Regions from separate parts of the Siphonobacter curvatus genome, predicted to be linked through region 2. Evidence: riboswitches for the same ligand, from Rfam matches in the RefSeq annotation. Region 2 holds a riboswitch; the other holds the start of a gene.
What was found. A riboswitch is a leader RNA that binds a small molecule or an ion and turns the genes downstream of it on or off. The one in region 2 is predicted to bind S-adenosylmethionine.
Positions count from the first base shown of each region.

Region 1 (12,013 bases), on a different contig from region 2:
CAGGCACATACCATTTTCAAAATTCAGAATCATCGGATCACGGGTTGGTTTATTTACGATTAACGGCCTGAAAACTAAAAAAACGATTCGGGTCTGATTGGAGTAAATAGATATCTTTTGGTGTTTGCAAATAATATCCCTCTTCATCCTTGTAGATATTCCAATCGTGCCAGTCAGGTTGGCTTCCTAGCTTTACTTGAAGTTTAGCTCCCGAAAACCAATATGATGAGTCCGAATTAGCGATCCATTCCGTCTTTACAGAATCGGTAGCTACCATTCGTTTCGTTTCAACAAAGCCAGAGCTCGCAGTTACATCATAGATCGGTACATAAATAAATCTAATATTTTCTTTAGCGACTTCATATCGCTGAGATGTACTCCAAAAGAAATAACCTCCCCCCAGGCCAAGCGACAAAAGACCTACCCCAAGTAGCCAATTCTTCCAACGATAATAAAAGGACAGCTCTCTTAATTGAATGGGGTATTTTGTTTGAAGACTACGAATAAGTGCTCTATTTCTTTTCCTTTCAAACGTTTTGTATTTATTAATCCAGGTCAATTCTTCTGCGTACCACCTTTTCCAGTCGGCATTACTTTGAATTTGTATTTCTGCTTCTGCTCTTTCAACTTCAGTCAAGCGATGATGAATAAACAGCCTTAACTGCTCTCGTATTTCTTCTTCATTCATGGATTCTTTATTCATTACATTTCTAGGTCTGAGTGCAGGAAAGGTAAAATTTCATGAAGCTCGAATAGCATCTGTCTTTCATAATATTATCCACATACCCACGCGTACGGTTAACTATTTCGGCCATTTCCTCACTTCTGTAGCCAAAGTAAAATCTTAGTCGTAACAATTTTTCGCACAGAGGATCAGTTTCCTTTAACGATTCCATAGCCCACACCAGACATTCATCAACTTCCTCCTGAGGAGCGATGATATCCTCCATTCCTTCGTTTATTTCTTCTTCCCTGTAAAGATTTCTATATCGACTATATATTTTATTTCTCAAGATCCCCATGAAGTACTTCCCTAGTTCCACCCCTTGACTCAATGCTTTCAATGCGTTGTCAGGCTTTTCAAAGACCCCCAAAAAAGTATCATTAAGCAACTCCTGACACTCGGTCTTATGTTTAGTAAATCCTATTTTCTTATTCAGGTGTTTAACTAAAGCGGAACGATAAGGATAAGGACTCTTCTCTTTATATATCAATTCAAAGGTTGCGTTCCGTTCCTCTTCACTTCCCTGAATAAACGTTAAAAGGATCTCGTATTCGCTTTTCATTTAAATCTATAGTTACACCTCTAATGTACATAATTTAAATGTGTATCCTCTCCAGATATTTAAAAATTGGATCATAAACTCAGCTACAAAAGGTTTCAATTTGATAAAAGATAGTTTAAACATCATGAATCGATGATTTAAGCTAATAGCTGGAATTGAGATGTATGCATCGCTATTATAGTAATTCAAATTTTGATGACGTGTTTCTAATCTAAGAAAAGCAGATTAGCTCGAAGACCCTTCCTGGGTTAGCAAACAGTTCCTCAATAATAGCCTGAATCCGAGCCTGGGCTTCGGCCAGACTCCTAAACACCCAATGCTTGACTTGCGCAAGGAAAGCTGCGTATCCTTGACCCGTAAAAGGGACGATACAACTAAACGATCTTCCACCCGATACGCACCGGTGACACGGGAGGAGGCCCCCTGGGCGACCACTACCGGCCTAGCTCCGTCGGGGTGCCCGCCCGCAACTCATCCGCGCGGCGTCCGCAGGGCAGAGAATTGCCTGAGGGCCGAAGTCAGCCCCTATCTGATTAAACTTTTTTAAAATCTATGATGGCACTGGCCGTTTGTTGAGCATGAACAGGTCGAGCTGTTTTGGACTTGATTTGTAGCCGTTTCATAGATCGAATACGCCCCGCACTCAACCCCTAAACTTCCGGCCAGATAGGCTTGAATATCCGCTAGTGTCTGGGCGGTTCGCCGCGCGGCCTGATCATCAAACAGAAATCGACATAAATGGCTGATCTGGTTGGTGGACAGTTTACTAAAATAAGTGGCTTTGCGCGGTTGAAGTAAGGCTCCGAACCTTTGTTGGTAATAGGTTTTTCAGACCCGTTGCGCTTGTCATAGACTTAAATTAACCTATTGAACATCCGCAGCTTAGGCAGTGCATTACCCGTCTTTCAACAAGGGTAAAACCGAACATGATCTCTAAATTACGCGTTAGTTTATTGCTTCTCAATAGTTTGTAAGACGTGAAGTTCTTCTTTAATTTTAGTTGCATAATCCATTGCGCCAATATATGACAGTAAGCTTCTGATTTATTAGTACATTTCATTATAGTACTAGTTTTAATGAAAGAATCTTTTAAATATTTAAAAAGTCATTGATATTAGATTAGTTTAATAACAAGTCGAATATGTCAATTTATAATCTTGTTATTGATTGACAGGTAACGAATTCCTATGATTTATAACGTAGAATAGGTGATGTAATTCAATTATCTTTTAGTATTAGTCGTCTGTAAAATGTCATACATTTCCCGGATCTTTCAAAACCATTTAGCTGTTAACATTTCTGCTTCTATTCTTTTATCGATTCAAAAATCTCATGATCCATAAGCGGACATGAGGCGCATTCCAAGCATTCGGATTAAAATCGTTGATTAGTGGTTTTCCCTAAGAACCACTTTTCCATCAAGCCACTCATCGTTTTAATTCTATCCCCAATTAAGTTATCAAGTAAATACATAATGCGTATCTACACATGGCGATCCCAGTCTTGAGTGAGTATCTATAGCTTATTTAGTACATCTTATTAAAGCGGCTTGAGTAGACTAAGTTATAGGTTACGCAACTCCAGTGCTCAAGGGTACTTAATTTTCATCACACCCATATAAAGTATCTTGGTGTGATGATAAGTCTTGCCCAAACGATAGCTCAACGGATTGACCAATTGGCTGAAGATGTGAGCTTTGGCTACGACCAGCTTGGCCTTTCCAAAGAGCAATATCAAACCGCAGCAAAAGCTCCGAATAGGCTTCAGCAAAAGGGCATCATTAGAAAAATATCGAAGGGTCGATTCTATCCCAAACAAACCCTTTATATTTGTTATAAGCAAATGTAATTAGGACAAATGTAACTAGAATTCGTTACTGCTCTCTGGATGTCCTACTCAGCTAAGAACTAGATTACGCTTTCCTGGATGGGCAGCAGTGCTGCATTAGACTCTATAGTAGGTGCGAGGGTACCGCCGGTTAATCTCTCATGAAGACTCACGCATCATTAACTTTATGACCGCCGTATGCATTCTACGTTTACGATTACCATGCTGGCCCCTTCCGGGGAAGGAAAGACCACCTATCTATCCTCGTTAGTAGACGCCGTTCAAAAAGATTTTCTTACCCATATACCGCTGGAATTTAACTTAGATGCTGAGGCTGAACAGGCCTTAACCCAGGAAAAGCAAAAATTAGTCACTACGCTTAGTAAAGGTACCATTGGCTATCGGGATGGCATTCAGTCAACGGCCGACGTAGGCGAGTACACCCTAGACATTGCGCATCCTTCGGATGATCCCTTTTTAACCCTTCGCTTTGTGGATCTACCCGGCGAATGGTTGCAGGAGGATCCGGACCGTGTATCCGCCTATGTGGATCGTTCCACGGCTATATTCATTCCCGTCGATACGGCTAGCTTGATGAACGACATCCGGGGTAACCACGATCAGCAGGCCATACTGGACATTTTAATCCAAGCCTTTGATGCGCTCACCGAGCCGCGTTTGGTGATTTTCATTCCGACCAAAGCAGAAACGTACGTAGGGACCCGGGAAGGGACCCAGCAGGTGATGGACAAAATAGCGGAGGTGTACGCGCCCCTGATGCATTTTTTGACGCAGCAAAGCCTGGTACGCGTAGCGATTATTCCCATCGAGACCCTGGGTAGTAGTCAATTGATGTATTTCACCCGCGGTGGAAGCAATCAACTCCTCCAACCCGTCTTCAGCGTTACGGAGCGTCATCGGTTCAATCCCCGCAACACCGAGTATCCCTTGGTTTATTTACTAAGCTTTATCTTTGAACTCTATTACCTGCGGCGAAGCTATGGAGTGATGGGTTTTTTTCGAAACTTATTTCGAGGCGTACACTACCTGAAAAATTACTCCCGGCAGTTAGGCCAGCCGTTTGCAACCCTGCCCGAGTTTAAAGTCATTAACGAAGGCTTTATGCAGATCCAAAAGCGTTGAGAAAAGGACTCATCACCAGCGATCATTCTGTTTCGGATTAATTTGAAAGCGCCTGTCTAAAAGCTTTGGCACGGTCAGGAAATGACTGCTTGGAGCAAGGGTAGCATAGGCTTGTCCAGTTAATTTTTATAGTTAGAACGAATTATATGACGGATTTTCCTCTTTTTAAAAGCCTGTTTAACGATGTGTGGCAGGAGCTAACCAATGCCTGCCAGCAGCATTTAAAGGGACTCGATCAGGCGCGTAATTTGCCTAATCTGTCCATGCAGGAAAAGTTCGATTCCATCCAGGAAGCCTGCCGGCGTCAGTTAGCTTCCCTGTCGACGCAGACGATTGAACTTACCCACCATTCATTAGGCTCGTATAATAAAACCTATGAGGTCTACCTCAATGAATACCGGACGTTCATTACCCGCGAATTTTTAACCTTGGGCGACACCCTCAATCAGGGACTTGCGCAGGCCAAGCAGGGAATCTTTGATCGGATGCAGCAGGAAGGTCGTTTGAAAGGGGTGTCCGAAAAGGATTTGCCTTTTGAAGAATCGTTACTCCGGGAGATGGCCATACTGCCGGACCTGGAAATGCCTTTACGCTGGTTTAAGGAATTCCACGTGTCGTATCTGGGATCCTTGCACTTTAAAATTCGGGAACACCTGGACATCCTCAAGCCGGATTTCATTTTCATTCACCTTTCCCGGGATGCTTCCGCGCAGGACATCCTGCTATACATCACCAATTCAGTCGAAGACTGTCTGGATCGGATTCAGGAGGAGTACGAAGCCTGGGCTAAAGATTTGAATAAAATGTCCTTTGCTTTAGTCGAAGAAGTACTCGATCAACTCTTTCGGGCTAAAAACGCCCGGGATCACTGGGAAATCTTTTACTACCGCCATCGCACCATGATTTGGCCCGAAACGTATCAGGGCTGGTCTTCCAAGCAGGAAGCCCTAAAGCAGGGACAGGCGCAACTCGAGCAGTTAAAACACTTCCTTTCGTAAGTAGTGAATCGTCCTTACCCAGCAAGTAAGGACTTTTTTTTGCCCTTGGCAGGGATAAGCCGAAGTCGGCTCGCAGGAAGAAGTAGCGGGCTACTAGTTATTCAGTAAGTGCAGCAGGAGAAATTGCTTATCAAAAGATAGCTAGAGGCCAGGTATAAACCCTTGAGAATAAAGTATTAGTTAACCAATCTATGTCGATACTTGTATTTTTAGGCTAATTAATAAAACAAATTTTATTAATGATTGATATACGTTTTATGGGTACTCGTCGACACAATTTGAGTTTTGTTAACAAAATGATTTTTCTTTTATAGCTACGTATATAATTTAGGGTAATTAAAATTATTCGCTCATTTTTTAATCTTGGCGGGTTAAAAAATAACTTAGTAAAAGCCTATCCATGTTGTGGATAGGCTTTTTCGTTGCTTAGTCCTCATCGTCGAGTTTTCCTAACGAAACCGTCAACTTAAGCCCCGCAAATACATTATCAAGGCCGTGGTTAGGCCGAATCAAACCCGCATTGGATACATGGCGTACCCCAATTTTGACTTCCGCGTTGATGCGCTGGTAGATGGGATAGTGAAAACCGATCCGGATATTATTCGAGAAAATAAAGCCCGGGGCCTGGCGTACGGGCGTTGAATGGATGTAATGGGGGCCCGTGCTACTTGAAATCGTAAAGTACCGGCGGGTGGACCGATCATCTAAATAGGCGTGGAAAATAACGCCGACGTTAACTCCCGCTTCCCAGGTATCCTGCAGGGTTTCTACCTTCCAGTCGCGGTAGGTGGCCAGGTTGAACTGGGGTTGTAACAACAAATTGACGGCTACGTTCTTTTTAATCGTTTGAATCAGGGGTTTTTGGTATTCCAACTCAATGAGGGTGGCGTAATAATCGTAGTCCTGATTCATTTTATACCCACTCTTCAGGCTGTGTTCTACGGTTACACCGACATAGTGGTGCGTATTCTGGCGGTAATACGTGGAATCCTGCGCCCATAGGGCATCTGAGCCTAGCAGGGCTAGGCTGGTAAGTACAATAGCTTTCATGGCGGTTACTTGCTAGTAGTGGTTGTTGGCGGACATAGAGCTACTAGGTCAGGCAGTAAACCTGATTACCAATGGGAAATAAAACCATCATTAGACCGGGAAAAGCCTAAGGCGATAGGCTTCCTGCGACCGGCGTCTACTCATGTAAAGGATGGATGGTACGAGTTAAATACGGGTAAATGGACGTTGATAATTCAGTTTAAAGCAAAGGTTCGTGGGTAAAATCGTGTACCGATAAGCCCTATACGAAGCAGTGGGTGTAGGGTTTAGCGGTAAGAGTCCCGCTTGATAAGCCCATTTCTGATGCTACGTATAGTCTTATATTATTCTTAACAAAAGTCCATGCCAGCCTTGGTTGGCGCGTGATCTGGACACTTTTTTCTGTGAAAAGCTCCGGTGGCAGCAAAGTCGTAAGGCTAGAATCCTGCGTAATAGTTATCTTTTCTTTGAATGGCTAGTATGCTAAGTATAAACGCTTAAGATACCTGATTTGCCTAAAAAATCTTATCTTTTTCAAAGGATTATACGAGTGCTAAAGGTTAAAAACAGATTAAAAAAGTATTTATAGTAAAAGAAATACTTAGGTTTTATGCCTGCAGAAATGGTATGAGACAGTAAAGAAGCCTGCGGGAGCAGGAGGAAAGAAAATAGCTCCAGCCACTACCCCGGTTGGGCAAAATTGTAGGGGAAACTACCAGGTAGGCCTCTTTTGAAGCTTCGTAGGCAATAAAATTTGCAAAAATAAGTCGATTTTTTCACGTCCCGGGTAATTCGCAGATTACTAAGCCAATAGACATGCCTAGGTACGCATTTTATGGCGCGAGCACGATTTTTTTAGCCCTTATTAAACGAGCACTGGCTGACAAACGAGAAAAGGATCACTTGCTTTTACTTCCTGGATGTATTTACTTTAGGACGTTGTCCAAGAAAAACGTTCTCGTTTACCCCATAACTCATACCGCCATATGTGTTTTAGATTTCCAGATAGGAAATGCTTGACGCGGCCCATGAGTGTTTGATAAGCCTCTCCTGCCGCCATTGGATGGGTTTGCGCACTCCCGGTTATCCTTTCTAAGGGTATCCGGGTTTTGTGTTTGTAAGGGGGTAATTCTTGTCTTTCCAGCTCCGTTGCCTTGGATACCTTCGGTCTTTCCCGTAGCCTGACGCCTACGAATCCATATGAACCGGTACAAACGGTTTCGCGTCCCGCTTTCGATGCTACTGATTGGAACGTAAGCCTACTTTGCTACGTACGAAGCCAGAAGTAAGGCTGCCGGGTGGTTAGCCCTAGCGAGTTAGGCTTGCAGGAGTGCTGCTAACACAGGCTGCTGGCCATGCTTATGAATCCAGGGATTTTAATGGAAACTTGGGGGGTAGGGTTTGACTTCTACCGTCACTCAAATAAATCCGCTGGGTAGTAGCATCAAAACTGCGAATGTGGCGCAAATTGGCTAAGATGTGCGGGAGCTCTTGGGTGAGCTGGGCAAAATCGTAATTTTCCTGCAGGGCCTGGCTCACTTTTTCAAGGAGGGCATCCGATTCAATGCGGTGCCCATTGATTAAATGAATCGTGTAGGGCAGGGCCAGAAACGAAATATTATCCACGGCAATGTATTCGCGCACCCCTTTGCGAACGTCGACTTGTACGCGGTCGCGGATGATGAGCTCTTCCTCTTCCTCCAAAGCCCCCAGTTGATTGGACAACTCCCAGGTGCGGATAGTTTTGGTCATTAACTCGTTTTCTACCAAAAAACCATCGTGACCGTAGAGCGAGTCAATTTCGGTAAGCTCAGCATTGGGAATGTAGCGGGCCAGAAACCGCTGCTCTTCTACGGGAAATAAAACATCGGATTGAATGCCAATGATGAGCGTCTGGGCTTTGATTTGGTTTAAGGCGCTCATGGCTCCCCCGCGGTTTCTACCCACATCGTGGGAATCCATCATCTGGGAGAGGGTATAGTAAGAAAACGCATTAAAGCGCTTGGCAATTTTTTCCCCCTGATAGCGCTGGTACGAGCTCGCCCGGAAGTGTTCCAGAGCTGATTCTTCGCGCGCCTGGGTAAATTCATACATCACCGCACTGCGGTAACTCAGCAGGGCCGTAGCCCGAGCTGCCTTCATGCCCTGCAGACCCGCGTCGGCGCGCCGCTCCTGCCAGGTTTGATCGGCTTCAATGGCCATGCGTTGGGATTCATTAAAGGCAATGCCCCAGGGCGACATGCGGGCGTTGGTGGCAATGAGAATGAGTTGTTTAAAAAGGTCGGGTTGCTGAATGGCCCATTCCAGGGCTTGCTGGCCCCCCAGCGAGCCGCCCACCAGCATGCGAATGCGGGTAAGACCCAAGTGTTGCCGCAGTAAATCCAGGCTACCAACCACATCCCGAATGGTAATCAACGGAAAATCCTGATAATAGGGTTCTCCGGTCAGGGGATTCATGGAAAGCGCTGAGGTTGAGCCGTAAGCGGATCCGAGTACATTTGCACAGACGATAAAATATTGACGCGTATCGAGCAGTTTGCCTTCCCCCACCAGGCCGTTCCACCAGTCGGTTACGTCCGAGTTTCCCGTCAACGCATGGCAAATCCATACCACATTATCGGCCGCCGCATTCAGCGTTCCGAACGTATGATAAGCCAGTTGAATTTCGGGCAGTACCTGACCACATTCCAGTGAAAACTCCTGCGGGTAATGAAAAATTTGTAAAGCAGACAACTTGAAAAGCATTAATGGTAAAACGTGTATGCGTTACGAAAGAACGGGTCAAAACCCGCTCTTTCGTATAAGACTTAGACTGCCAACGCGGCGGCCAGCGCCTGCTCGATATCGGCCTTGATATCCTCAATGTGCTCAAGTCCCAGCGATACCCGTAGCAATCCCGGTGCCACGCCGGCACTGGCTTGTTCGGATTCGGAAAGCTGGGAGTGCGTCGTGCTGGCGGGATGAATAATGAGCGTTTTGGCGTCGCCTACGTTTGCCACGTGACTAATGAGTTGTAAGTGGTTGACCAGGCGGTCCGCTACGTCTTTTCCCGCCCGTAGCTTAAAGGTCAACACGCCCCCAAAGCCCCGCGTCAGGTACTTCTGCGCTAGTTCGTGGTAAGGACTGCTGGCTAGGCCGGGGTAATTGACGTATTCCACGGCGGAATGGCCCTGCAGCCACTCGGCCAGCGCCAGCGCATTGTCGTTGGTGCGCTCCACGCGCAGGGAAAGCGTTTCGAGTCCCTGCAAGAGTAAAAAGCTATTAAACGGGGCCTGAGATGGTCCCCAGTCGCGCAGGCCTTCGACCCGGGCCCGGATGATAAACTGAATATTACCAAAGGGACCCCCTACGCCGAAGACATCATTTAACACTAAGCCGTGGTAGCTGGGCGAAGGCTGGGTAAACTGTGGATACTTGCCATTACCCCAGTTATACGTACCCCCATCTACAATCACACCGCCCATGGTCGTCCCGTGGCCCCCAATCCATTTGGTGGCGGAGCTCACGACAATATGGGCCCCGTGTTTAAGCGGCTGGGCAATGGCACCGCCCGCACCGAAGGTATTATCCACGATCAGGGGCAAATCGTACTTTTGCGCCAGGGCAGCAAAGGCGTCAAAATCTGGAATGTTAAAGCCGGGATTGCCAATGGTTTCCAGGTACAAGAATTTCGTCTTCTCATCAATCAGGCGCTCGAAGGATTCTACTTTATCACCGTCGGCAAAGCGGGCTTCCACGCCAATATTTTTAAAGGAGTTCTTAAACTGATTGTAGCTACCCCCGTAGAGGTAGGAAGTCGTCACAAAGTTGTCCCCTACGGTCGTAATATTATTGATGGCGATAAACTGAGCGGCGTGTCCCGAGGCTACCGATAGCGCGGCAACGCCTCCTTCCAGCGCAGCGATGCGTTTTTCAAACACATCGTGCGTCGGGTTCATAATTCGCGTATAGATATTACCGAACTCTTGTAGACCAAAGAGCCGGGCGCCGTGCTCGGAATCATTGAACTGATAAGCCGTGGTTTGATAAATGGGGACGGCTCGGGCGTTGGTAGCGGGATCAATCTGTTGCCCCGCGTGTAGCTGGAGCGTTTCAAAACGTAATTCAGACATGTTGTTGCAGAATTAATGCGTGAAAAGAAAATAAATAGGATTTAGAGTAAGCGTTGAATACCCCTGAAGCGATATTCCGTATGCAACCAACAAAAAGAGTAGCAAGCCCGAAAAGGCAGAATGTAAACCAACGAAGGAACAAGAAGGTGGGGCGAAGATGCCGCCCCGGGCGATGGGGTAGTCCGTTGCATAAAGGGTGCTTCACTTATCTCTCCCTGAAGACCTTCTTCAGGGCAGGAATTAGCACCTTGTTCCCCATGGAATAGGTTGCCAGCGGTTCACAGAGCCCGTCTCTCCCCGCTTCTCGATAAGCCAACGCGCGCAAACGGCTGACTTTTCAGCTGCAAACTTACGCAAGGAATAAACAATGTTAAAAAGAAGGCAAGATTTTTTGTCGGCCTGCGCTGGATGGAGTTTAAGAGTAGGTATGGGAATCCTTTCGGTATGAACTATTTTTGCCTGGTAGGGGCTTATCCCTTATCGATGACTAATTGCTAGCGTATGGAAAATCCCGTTCTCATTTTTGGAGCTAAAACCCTGGGTAAAACCGCCCTGGATATTTTTAATCGTAATCAAGTGCTCGTGTATGGCTTTTTAGACGATGATGAAACCACGCACGGGACCGAAATCGGGGATATTTCCGTCTTTGGGGCCACCGATAATGAAGGCTTTACCAAGCTCATTGGCCAGAAGTGTGAAGCGTTCGTAGCGGTAGAGGACCGCACGGAGCGTAAAAGTCTGGTTGAATTCCTGCACGAAACCCGGCAGGTGCAACCCGTCAATGCCGTCCATCCTTCCGCCATTATTTCCGAAGATGCCCACGTGGGTCATGGGAATCTCGTAGCTGCTGGCGTAATTCTTCAGCCCTTTTCCAAGGTAAATAACCATTGTCTGCTGCACGCGGGAGCCATCGTGGATACGGAAGCGGAACTTGAAGATTTTGTGCAAGTCGGTGCGGGAAGTGTGATTGGCACGGGCGCAAAGATTGGTGAGAATACCTTTATTGGGGCCGGGGTAACGATTGTAGCGGGCGTAGAAATTGGAAAAAATGCGCGCATTGGGGCCGGTTCAGTCGTGATTGAAAATATCGCAGCGGGTGCTACGGTCTTTGGCAATCCGGCAAAAAAGATGTAAAAGTTAAGCTTATCATCTGGTAAAAAAAGCGCTTCCTGTCAACGAAGCGCTTTTTTTATGGCCCGCTTAAAGAAGCGATAAACAGCGGCACGAATGCGCATGATAGGTCCTTAACTTGGCAAGATAAATCCCGTAAAGTCTCCCTTAAAAGGAAGGGAGCTACGAAACTAATAATTGTATTTTTTTTATAACAAAAGTGACATATCAAATGTTATGTGGCTGAAAACGTTCTAGGGGGCTGATACAAAAGGAATTAACGATTGTTGCAACAGCCCCTGTAAACGTCTTCGTTGAATTGGTATAATTTTTTTAATATTCTTCTGCCCCAGCTTGAATCTATGGAAAGCCTGTAAAGTTTAATTAAAATATAGGCGATCGGTTTTTCGAAAAAAATCTTTTCTACACATCCAAAACTTCTGGATCTACGTAGTTTTAGGTGATAAGCCATTGCTTATTAGTGGCGCGTTTAAACCGTTCATTTGCT
Region 1 is NZ_PTRA01000003.1:386,277-398,289, forward strand. Features, by position in the region: gene C5O19_RS18690 (hypothetical protein) at 1-63, shown strand, start outside; gene C5O19_RS18695 (hypothetical protein) at 50-688, opposite strand; gene C5O19_RS18700 (RNA polymerase sigma factor) at 711-1,286, opposite strand; gene C5O19_RS18710 (TRAFAC clade GTPase domain-containing protein) at 3,312-4,256, shown strand; gene C5O19_RS18715 (hypothetical protein) at 4,403-5,254, shown strand; gene C5O19_RS18720 (acyloxyacyl hydrolase) at 5,681-6,304, opposite strand; gene C5O19_RS18725 (homoserine O-acetyltransferase family protein) at 7,643-9,016, opposite strand; gene C5O19_RS18730 (O-acetylhomoserine aminocarboxypropyltransferase/cysteine synthase family protein) at 9,091-10,395, opposite strand; SAM riboswitch class I at 10,598-10,709, opposite strand; gene C5O19_RS18735 (acetyltransferase) at 10,897-11,529, shown strand.
Region 1: it holds a riboswitch for S-adenosylmethionine, as region 2 does, so the genes downstream of both, C5O19_RS18730 (O-acetylhomoserine aminocarboxypropyltransferase/cysteine synthase family protein) here and C5O19_RS03830 (cysteine desulfurase family protein) in region 2, are expected to answer to the same signal.

Region 2 (12,013 bases):
AAAACAGAAACAGAAAAGCACTGCCTAAAACGATCGTCAGTACTTTGATTACTCGTATTCGGTGCTGTCTACGAGCGTTTTCCATGGGTTGATAAGGGTGAATGCTACGTGGATAGCTAATGGGATAAATGGATAGGAATACATTTCCAGTAGGAACAAAATTAAGAACGCCTCTTCTATTTGATAGAAGAGGCGTTCCTGCTAATTCTTGATTATCCGGAACGTTTGCGTATTCCCCTTTTCCAGAAAACGAAGCAGGTACGTTCCTACGGGTAAATCGCTTACATCCAGATCAACATACGTGTCACTGAAAATCGATTCCGAAAGAAGCGTTCCGGTAAGGGAATAAAGCCGTACCTGATGGGTACCAGGCCGCCCTACATTGATTCGTATTTTTTCAGTAGCCGGATTCGGGAAGACTTCAATAGCCGATACAATTGGCAACTCAACAGACGTAACCAGTTCGACGCGTAGCTGCGAAGGTTCAATGACCCGCCCTACACCACAGGCATTGACTACGCTGGCGAGTTTATAGACCGAGATGTTCTCCTGACGATCGAACGTCAGCGTATCAATGGGGAGCGTCAGCGAAAAATACAACGATGAAAATTCATTTTTCAACTCCACTTGCCAGTTAGGATCGCCCGTTAATTCAATGGGAACGGAAAGCTTCTGTCCGGGTAACGCATACGCCGTTTGCGTGAGTAGCCGGGCCGTAGGTTTGATCGAAACGGTCATCGGAACGCCCGAAGCCGCACTGGACGTATTCGGATCGGTGGCTACGACCATTACCCGGTAGCCGGAAGCTCTGGGCAAGGTTTCGGGAACGAGTGCTTTGAGTCGTTGTTGACCCCAGGGAAGGGTATTGATTGTTTTGAAATTCGTACCCGTTGAATCGGAGATTTGGATGGAAAATCGATTGTTAGCCGAAAAAGTACCCGTAGTCGCGTAGGAAACGTAAAGCGTATCTCCTGCACAAATCCGGGAGTAGTAGTTAGCATTGACTGCATCAATTACTGAAACGGTCCGTTCGCTGGGTGGATTAACCGTAACGGTTGCAGAACCGGTTCCTGCGGTTTTGCCACACGTGTTGACTAGCTCCCGAACAGTATACGTGGTCGTTTGGGTAGGCTTTACGTTGATAAACGCATACCCGTCGGCGTAGAAAGTACCAGTAGAATTATCGGATAAGGTATACGAAACAAATTCGCCGGTTTGATGCGGGGTGACAAATTGTAGGGTAGTCGATTGGCCCGGATTGATGATGGTGCTGCCCAGAAGCCGGTACTCCGGGAGCGAGAGAATTCTTAACGATTGCGAAGTACGAATGACCGGACTAGTAGAAGCTAGCTCCAGCGTATACAGCCCCGGGGTAAAATTGGCGGGAATCTTCAGTGAAAAAGGTCCGGTACCCGTCCGGGTGGAATCCATGCGAATGGCTTTCCGGGTTTTGGTATTGATCAGCGAAAGGACGAAATAATTAGAATCATCGTAATCGCCCGAGAATGAATAACCCGCCGTTAGGGTAGCTCCCCGGCATAGTTCGTTATGGCTAACAGTGGTTAGATTCAAGACGGGCTTCACCCGAACGGTAACTTCACCCGTAGCCGTTCCGTAACCACACTGGTTCGACACGGACACAATGGTATAGGTTGCTTTTTTCTGAACCGTTACCGAACGGGAATCCGAGCTGGCGATCCCGTCTGACCAGTAGATGGTACCATAAGATCCGTTTTTGAATTCTGTATATAAATAGACACTTTGCCCTCCTTCAACCATCTGATTAGACGAGGTGAGTACTACTTGCGGGGGAATGTTAGAACCGACCCAAAGGGTATCTGAATAGGTCGCCGGATTGGAAGTCATAATCCGGAACGCGAAGGATTTGACAGGATTACTGGCTGGCCATTCAAATTCAAAAAAATCGGTTTGTTTCGTTTGAACCAGATCAACAAACGTTAGAGGGGCACTATAATCATTTCGGGCACTTACCTGAAGTGTATAGGTCGTATTTGAATTCGGTTTTCCTTTAACGACAAAGGGAAGTTTAATTTTTCCCTGCAAGCAGGGATTCTGCAAACGGGCACTTGCGGGCCAGCTTACTCGCAGGGAGTCATTCGTAATAACCGTAAGCTTGAAGGAAGTATTAGGAAGGTTAACCGTACCACAGACATTACTGATGGAGCGAATTTTATAGTAAGTAGTCTGGGTGGGACTAAAATTTGCCTGAATGCTACGTTCACTTGGGGTACTTAGGGTCCACTCCCTGGTGCCGTCCGAAATTACCATGGCCAGAGGCGGATAATTATTTTCTAAGTCAGCAGTGTAGGAAACCGTCGATCCAGCTTTAATTTCCCGGGGATAACTTTGGTAGGTTAGTCGGGCCTCTCCTGCTAAGTAGATATAAAAGATATCACTAACTTTTTCCGGAGCCGTAGAAATAATACGAACAGAGATACTTCCCTGTTGCCGGGTTTCTTCCGGAAGCGTAAGCGAGTAGGAGCCCTTTTGATTGACTACGCCTAATTCGAAATCTTTGTAATTCCAGTTCGAGTCAGAATACTGGATTTTAAACGTATTCCCCGGCTGAAACTCCCCATATGTATCGAAATTAATTGCTAATTTCTGATCACGGCAGGCCACAGAAGCGGGTTTTTTAAGAAGAATTCCCTGGTTATTGGGATTTCTTACCGTTACGACACAATCGTCTTTTAAATCCGTACTGTAGCAAAGATTGGAAACCTTTACGATCGAATACGTTTCTGATCGTTGTATATAAAATGATTTATACCAGGGATTGTCATACGTAGATTGAGAACCATCTGAAAAGGTTACGATATTTCTATGACTGCCCGTTGTTGTAAAGCTAAGGCTATACGATTGAGGGATGTCCAAGGTGATACTATTATAATTTTCCCGAAAGTGGGCGGTCGGTTTGCCGTGTAGATCAATGTAGAAGAGATTTTTCGTCTGATAATCTCCAAAATCCAGGGATACGGTTACGGTTCTTACTTCTTCATTGGAGGAGTTTACATACGGACTTGCCACAAAGCTGACCCAGTTTTGAGCAATCGTTCCCTGAATCTCATGGGGGGCAGTACCCGTTGAAAGGTCTGCATTGAAACGTACTTTAACCGGGCCGTTCAGGTTTTGATTTGACTTGATACGGAAACGAAATACCTGTCCATCACACGCATCTTTCGTAGGAAGTGAATCCACCAGCAGGCCTTTAGTAAGGGTGATATTGATGGGATTTCCTGTAATTTTTGCCGGTCCGCAACCCGTTTGTACGGACGATAGCGTATAGGTCTGGTTCTGCAGAAGCGGGTCCGTATACTTTACAGAAAATGAGCCTTCGGTTGGGTCGTTGTATCCTCCTTCCCCGCTGGTCTGCGTACCGTCGGAAAGGATGGCGTGATAGGGTGAAATGCCTTTTACCTTGACATTGATAGAAACAGGAGAACCATAAGGTAGACGGGTTGGATCATTGGTAAAAAGTTCGGCCGTTGGAGGAGAAGCAATGACCATCCATAGATTGTTATACGGGCTAACGGCCTTTGGGTTGCTACTCACAATTCGTACCGAAAAGCGGTTGGTATTGTATCGACTTAGTACTGACGGAACCGTAAATTTCAAAGAACCATTTTCGAGTTTAGCATCCGTGTCCACGTACTGGTTAGGCGTTTCCTGACCCTGATTTAATTGAGGAATGAGCCGGATTTTAAATGTGTTGTCCTTGCTCCAGTTGCCTCCTTCCGTACTGAAATTTACGTAAGCCGTACTTCCTTCACAGGTGGCATAGGGCGTAACTAAAGTAGCCTGAATGCTAATGGGATTCGTTTTGACGCGAATGAACCCAGCGGCGGTATTCGTACCACATTTATTCTGAATGCTCTTTACGTAATAACTAACCGGCTTGTCGAATGTAAACGTTTGCTCCCCTGTCCCTTCAAACAAGTTACCGTAGGTGTAAAACTTAAATTGTAAGGTATCACGACTACTACTATCCTGTAGGGTTACCGTCATATCACTACTAGCCGTAAACGGGACTTTGACTTGGGAGTACTTGTTTAACTGAAATGAATGTTCGCCTAAATTTAGACTTGGGTAGGCCCCTACGTCGTTGTAATCCGACCAATTACTAGTAAACGCTGGAGACGTAGCAACGACCTTCATCCGATAGCGGCCATAAGGCCTCAGGTAGTTAAACGCATGTTGGCCCAGGCGAATGCGTAGTTTATTCCCTGCAACCAATTGGGCCGGAAATTCTGAATACTGATAACCATCGTATTCAATTCCGATGGCGAACTGATTGGTAGGAGCGAACGTCCCCGTGATCTTGATGGAAATATCAGCATCCGTTTCAAAACAAAGCGTGGTCGGAGCTTTTTCAATCACAACGGATTGAGCTTGGGATTGAAAAGAGATCAAGCCCATACAAAAGAGTAGCAATAAACGATACATCATAATTTCTGGATACGGAACGTTAGGACAACGGTGGCGTTTTGAATGTGTAAGAGGTAAATGCCTGGGGGTACCGCACGCAGACTAAGGTCTTCCTGGGTAGCCTTAGCCTCGGTTTGCTGAATGACCTGACCGGTGAGAGTCATTAACTGCATGGTACTTCCAGGCTGAAGGCCTTCCACGCGAATCTGATCGGTCGTTGGATTGGGAAAGGCTTTAATCGTGTGCGAAGCCGTTGGTTCAGTAGCCGTAATGAGCTCCACTTTCAGCGTATTGGGCTCTAGGACCGTACCAATGCCGCAAACATTGGTAACCTGCCGGATTTTGTAAGTCAAACTCGGCGAGAGGGCTTCGATGCGAAGACTATCCCGCAGGTTGTTTGTAAAAAACGAAGCGTAATACGGCTCCACGCCCCAGCTTACGCTAAAGGGAGCATCACCGGTAAACTCCAGCGGTAGTTTATAGACGCTGCCATTCACCTGCATAGGTAGTTGGGCAACGCCGAATTTCACGCTTGCTTTTTCCGCCGTGGTATAAAAGGTGGCACTGGCACTACTCATGCTGGACGGATCGGAGGCCACCACCCGAATCCGGTAGCCGGAGCCTTTCTTCAGGGTCGTGGGTAGGATGCCCGCCAGCTCGTGGTCGCGATTGCTCGGTAGGGTGGGTAGCGAAGTAAACTGCTGACCTAGCGAGTCTGACAGTTGAATGCTCATCAGATTCGTAGCACTAAAGGAGCCTTTGGTTTCGTAACTGACGAAAATTGTATCCCCTTTACACAGGTAGCCATAGCCTGACTTCGTACTCACAAACTGCGTATTGATCATGCGTTCGGCCGGTGGATTAACCGTGACCGTAGCCGAACCCGTAGCCGAACCTTTCCCGCAACCGTTGGAAATACTGGTAATGGTGTACGTGGTGGTTTGCGTAGGAGCAACGGATAGGGTTTGCTCTTTGGAATCGTTGTAAAAAACGCCTTTCTGACCCGTGGATAGTTCGTAATTGATCGTGGTTTGAATGTTCGAGGCTGCGTTTTGATTGATCAATCGCAACGTTGAATACTGGCCGGGATTAATGGTATTAGAACCAATCAATCGGTACGAAGGTGGGAAAGAAAGGTATAGCGGACGGCTTTCACTGAGTTGAGGTGAGGTGGTGATGACCCGCAGTTCATAGAAGTCTGAACCCTCTAATTGGGCCGGGATTTTCACGGTAATCGTTCCCGAAACCGTAGTCGTCACTGAATCCAGCGGGATGAATCCTTTTCGGGCCGTGTACAGACCCACCCGTATTTTATTGGAAGTATTGAATTCTCCATCGAGATAGTACCGAACCAGGAGTGAACTGCCGCTACAAATGGTATTTGTCGAACTACTAACGGTTAGTCTGGCCTTCACGGTACCCGTCACTTTCCCCGAAACACTGCCGTAGCCGCAGCCATTGGTCACCCCTTTCAGTTCAAAAGTGCTGGTTTTGCTGATGTGTTCGCTAATCGTACTGGGGTTAAGCTGAAATTCCCGAATGGTGCCATCGTTCCACGTTACATTCCAAGGGCCCTGACCCGTAAAGGTAATTTTCATGGGTAAACTGTAGTCAACCTGCGTAGGTCCGTCAGCCGACAGCGTTGCCGTAGGTAGCGTTCCCAACTCAAAAGGCAGGGCCGTACTAGGGATGTCGCCCGCCCTCAATCGAATCAGGTACGAACCTGACGTATAGGTGTCAGGTATCTGGAACGCCGCCAGATTAGTACCTATGGAACTGGTAATTTCCCGGAACACGCTGTCTTTTGCGGCGGCGACTTCCAGCATTAGTTTAACGTTCCCAGGCATGGAACCGGCTATGCCATAGGGAAGTTGGTAAGAGCCTTTGGTGCAAAATACGAGTTTCTGACTGGCATAAGCCGTGGGAAAGAAAATGCGGTACGGTTTCAGATCGACGTTCAGTACGCCTGAGCCGGACGTTGTACCACAAACGTTCGTTGCGGATTTGATACGATAGGAACCAGACTCCGGCGGATAAAAATTTGTATAAAAACCCCCGGATCGATTATCGGCGGCTGCCGGGTAATACGTCCAATCCTGCTTACCATTGGTCAGCACCAGCTTGGTTAGGCTGGTAACGTAGGTGACCGACTCTGATATGTTCATGGGAATCGAATCTCCTGGCAATAATTCAGTTAATGCTCGTTCATAGGTACTTAAGGATAATGTTGGCTTTTTTTGAATAGGTAAGAATACGGCTTCGCTTTGCGTTACGGGGTTCGTGGAAAGGATGCGAATCGAAAAATTTTTTAATTCAGTAATCGGAATGTTTAGGGAGCGGCCACTCGTACCCTTGAGCGTACGGAGGTCCGTAACCTGATTATCATTCAGAATCCGTTGAATTCTGAACTCATTATCGGAGCCAAACGTACCCGTAGTCTGGAAAGAAATCAGTACGGAATCGCCTACGCAGTAAGCCTGATAAGGGACCGTTAAGGCAATGCCATGGGAAGCAGGTTTGGTCAGTGTAATGATGGAAGTATTTCCCGAAGTATTCGTTAAATCCGTCGTCTGACACGTATTACTAACCTTTGTTAGCCGATACGTAGATTGGGCTTGGGTGGGGCGTATTCTTAAATTCGGATACGAATAATAACTGTCTAAACTGGACAATTCAGTAATTCGTAATGTCCTGCCGTCGCTTAGTTGTAATTCGTAAGGGCCGCCGCCCATCAGCTTAATGGGTAAGTCAAGATCCTGTATTTCATTAATGTTATATTGACGATACCCTTCACTAAAAAAGGCAGAAGGCTTCGTCGAAATTTTCATTTTAGAAGTTTCAAAAACGTAGGCTCCGGCCGTGATGGAAAGAATAAAATCCTGAGCTTGTACCGTTCCACTGTTTCCTAAAGTAGGAATAGTAAAGCGAAGCTGATTGGAACGAATAGTGGCCTCAATAGGCGTACCTCGATACCCATAGGAATAGTCCCGAATCTGAACAGTCGCTTTTTCGGTTAAGGGTACATTAGACGTTAAAGACAGGGTTACATTTTGCCCTTCGCAAAAAATTTGATTGGGTATAGAATCTACTTTGAATCCCGCCTGAACCGTTACCGTAACGGGAGTTTTGTCTACCTGTCCAGCTCCACACCCCGTACTATAGCTTTGAATAGTGTAACGGGTGGTCTGCGTAGGAAACGAAAGGTTATGTTTTGGGCTATAACCATTATTACGATACGTGGACTGATCGCTTAAATGGACGACCTGAGGATACGTACCCTTCAAATCAAAAGAAAGGTTAGGTCTTTGGCCCAGGTTAATGGTGTGATTTACAGACGAAAAACGGGCGGTGGCCGGGTTGAATATTTTTAAACGTACCTGATCGCTTGAACTCATTAGGTAAGGACTTTCCTGAATAATTCGGACGGAATAAGTCCGTTCCCACTCCCCGATATTTTCAGGAACGATGAAGCTCAGTGCATTACCGGAATAAGTAGCCGAAACCTCTTTGTACGTATCAAGTTCTTCCTGACCGTTGTCATTCAGTCGCGTTAGCCGAATTTTAAAAGTACCACTGGCGGACAAGTTTCCTCCAGCCGTCGAAAAGTTCACAACCGCCTGATTACCCGTGCAGGATTCAGCTGGACTGACGGACGTGGTACGGATGGAAAAAGGATTGACCTTGATGGAAACGTTGCCCGTTCCCGAGCCCGTTCCGCACCGGTTAGAAACGGATTGCAGCACGTACGATCGGTTTTTATCAACGGGAATGGGTTCACTTCGTTTATCACTCAGGGCGGAGGTGGTCGTTACCGTCACCCGCAAGCTGTCTGCCGTTAATACATCCCTCAAAAGAGCGGTAATCGTGCTGCTTCCGAATGAAGAAAATTCGAGCGGGACAGTACTATTAGGGTTCGCCTGATACGACCGGGAAGTTAGGGTAACGACGGGTAAAAAAGAGGCGTAAAAGTAATCATTGCTCCAGTCGCTTACGACCGAAGGGTTCGTGCTCTTTACCCGTAGAATCGTAGCTGAAGAAAGCTGGTTTTCATGAAGTCCTGCCGGAAAGCTTACCTGAAAACGGATTTTACCATTGGCGTACGTCGCTGGAATCTGATGATAGGGGGTTCGATAGTAGGAGTCACCGAACTCAATGCTAAAAGAAGCCGAAGCTGGAAAGTTACCTTCTAGAGAGACCGGATACTCAACGAAGGATCCTACGCAAAAGTAAGAATTAGGTTTATCACCAATGATGATACGTTCATTCTGAGCTACAGTCTGATAACCAAGCAGACATAGCCATACTACCCACAAAAATTTCATAAATCAAATAAAGGACAACGGATAGGCGATGGGGATAACTAAAGCACAAATCTAATCTTTAAACAGGGGAATAAATGAATTTTTTAGAAAGATATAAAAGGTGTGTAGCTTACACGCGTCGATAGCCTGAAACTGTAGCAATAATAAACTAAGCTTTGGTTTTAAATACTCTAATTGAATCAGAATTGTTAGTAAAGTAAGTATATGCAATTAATGAAAGCAGTATAAAAACTCTTTATTTAAAAGGAAGACTACACTACATTAGTTCATACAGAACATAGCTCCTGTAAACGATTTAGGGTAGAAGAGGTGCTTTGCAATAAATCCCTTAAAAGGCGTATTTGATTTTAATCAAATACGCCTTTTAAGGGATTATAAAAAATTCGAGAAAGTAAAAACTGACAGGAGATTTCTGTCTACTGAAAGAAGTTAAAAAATTTTTTAGGCCACCAGACTAACCTCCTCCGTTTGGTACAATTCCGTAAGAATGGTCAACGCAGCATCAATTTCCTGCCGGGTATTATCCGGTCCGAAGGAAAACCGTACGTTTTCTTTCCCAAAGCTGGAGGGGATTTCCTGAAGTACGTGCGAGCCGCCCGCCAAGTTGGAGCAGGCACTGCCGCCAGAAACGGCAATTCCGCGAGCATCCAAAGCTTCGACCAGCGAGCAGGGGGCATCCAGAATAGGAAACGCGACATTAATCAGGCCGGGTAAGGTCTCGTCGATGCTTTGACATCGGCCATTAAACGCAATACCAGGAATCTGTTTCCGTAAACCACCAATAAAATGCCGTTTCAGCGAATCCAGGTGAGCGATGTTCTGCTGCTGATGCGTGATGGCCAGCTCCAATGCTTTGGTCAGACCCACAATGCCCGGTACGTTTTCGGTGCCCCCGCGTTGACCTGCTTCCTGTCCACCGCCGCTGAGCAAGGCCGGTAAGCGATGACCCCGACGGGCGACCAAAAATCCAACGCCTTTCGGACCGCGAAATTTATGGGCCGAAGCAGTAGCGAAATCAATGGCGTCCAGGGCTACGTGGACTTTACCCAGGCTCTGAACGGTGTCGGTATGAAAGTAGGCTCCGTAGTGCTGGGTTAAGGCACCCACTTCTTCTAGATTTAGCAAGTTACCGAGCTCATTATTAGCGTGCATGAGGCTGACGAGCCCTTTAGGATGCTTTTCCAGCCAGCGGGTCAGGTCGGGAATAGAAACCCGTCCCTGCTCGTCGAGTGCGACGTAATCAAGCTGAATTTGACCCGCCTGCTCTAACTGACGTAGCGGTAACAAGACGGCTTTATGTTCAATTTTTGAGGTCAGGACGTGACGAATACCATACTGCTGAATGCTGCTCTTGAGGGCAAAATTATCGGCTTCGGTACCCCCGGAAGTGAAGATGATTTCTTCGGGAGAAAGGGCTAGTAAATCAGCAATTTGACGACGACTGGACTGAATCACGCGTTTCGCCTCTCGACCCGCTCGGTGATTGGAGGACGGATTCCCGAAATGTTGCGTAAAATAGGGTAAAATCGTTTCCAGAACGGCTGGAGATAAAGACGTAGTAGCGGAGTTATCGAAATAAATAGACATGCGATGAAAAAGCTGATGAAGGTGAATGATCGGATGAGAAGGTCAGACCCGTGTTGAATCCAAGGGGTGACCAGACGTGACGGAAAATCACGTTCGTGACAAACGAGAAAACAGTGCTTAGCTTCGGAGAATGAAGCAGGCCGGGCGATTTCGAGTCGGGGAGAGTGCCATGCGGTATTGGGTTTATAGTTCCTAATGTGTTAGGCAGGTTAGCACTGATTCCGTGTCGGAAAGTTGCTAAGGATTCGCAGAGCCTGTCTCTCCTCCTTTCTGTATAAGCCCCAACTACCCGTAGTAATTGAAGACGTTGCAAAGATACGTGTGAGAAAAAGTATAAAACAAATAAAATCTATAGAAATTATAGATTAATAAATAAGTTTGAGAGTGTGTGCAATTTAATGTGTTGATTATTAGGATTATATCGTTGTTGTTAATGCTAGCATAGCATCAACAACGGTGGAAGTATATAGCGAAGCGTTACTAGCAGGGCAGAAATGAGTAGGACGCAATTTGTTATTTTTAGACTATGGATTGTCCCTAATCGATCAGCCCGATCGTCATAGCGTAGAACAATAACTTTTCTCACCATGAAAGAATTTGCTTTAATCTTCAGACTCAAAGACATCGCTGACTTCAAACCGTCGCCTGAACAAATGCAGGAGAGACTGAATTGGCTTGACAACATTGCGTCACAAAACAGGCTTGTTGATAAAGGGAATACGTTATTGCCCCTACCAGGAAGTGCTAAAACGGTGCAACCAGACAATCTGGTAACGGATGGACCTTATACAGAAATTAAGGAATTTATTAGCGGTTATGTAGTCATTCGGGCCGAAGACATAAATGAAGCAGTAGAAATAGCAAAAAGAAATCCTATCTTTAGTATGGGAGGCAGTGTTGAAATAAGAGAAGTTCTAAAACGTGACTAGTATTGAACGACTTAACCTTACAATCGGATCTTTTAACGCTTTTATTCCATCAGGAATATACTAAAATGACGGCAACCATATGCCGTCATTTTAGTATTCGGTCTATTGAGATAGCGGAAGATATTGTTAGTGATACTTTTCTGAAAGCTTCTGAATACTGGGCCATTAGTGGAGTGCCGGATAATCCTACCGCCTGGCTTTATACTGTAGCAATCAATAAATCAAAAGATTATATAAAACGACTTTTGATTTTTGAAAAATTAATTGTTGATAAAAATCAGCAAGAAGATCAGGTAATAGATTCAATTCTTGAATTGGATGGTCAACTGTTGGAAAACAGCGAATTACAAATGATTTTTGCCATTTGTGATTCCGTAAACTCTCAAGAGAATCAAATAACCTTAGCCCTTCAAGTCATATGTGGCTTTAGCGTAGAAGAAATTGCGAATGCTTTTTTTAGTAAAACGGAAACAATAAAGAAGCGTTTATTTAGAGCGAAGAATACGTTAAGGAATAGTCATTTTAAAATCAAACCGTTAACTGAAGGAGAAATCACTTCTCGAATAGATTGCGTACTTAAAACACTGTATATATTATTTAATGAGGGTTACTATTCTAAAACTAGTGATCAGCTTATACGTAAAAAACTGTGTTCTGAAGCCATCAGGCTGGTATTGGCATTAGTTGATAATATATCTACCAGTACGAAAAATGCTAGGGCATTGCTTG
Region 2 is NZ_PTRA01000001.1:954,610-966,622, forward strand. Features, by position in the region: gene C5O19_RS03815 (hypothetical protein) at 1-85, opposite strand, end outside; gene C5O19_RS03820 (T9SS type A sorting domain-containing protein) at 202-4,467, opposite strand; gene C5O19_RS03825 (T9SS type A sorting domain-containing protein) at 4,464-8,768, opposite strand; gene C5O19_RS03830 (cysteine desulfurase family protein) at 9,210-10,355, opposite strand; SAM riboswitch class I at 10,536-10,636, opposite strand; gene C5O19_RS03835 (YciI family protein) at 10,943-11,284, shown strand; gene C5O19_RS03840 (RNA polymerase sigma factor) at 11,287-12,013, shown strand, end outside.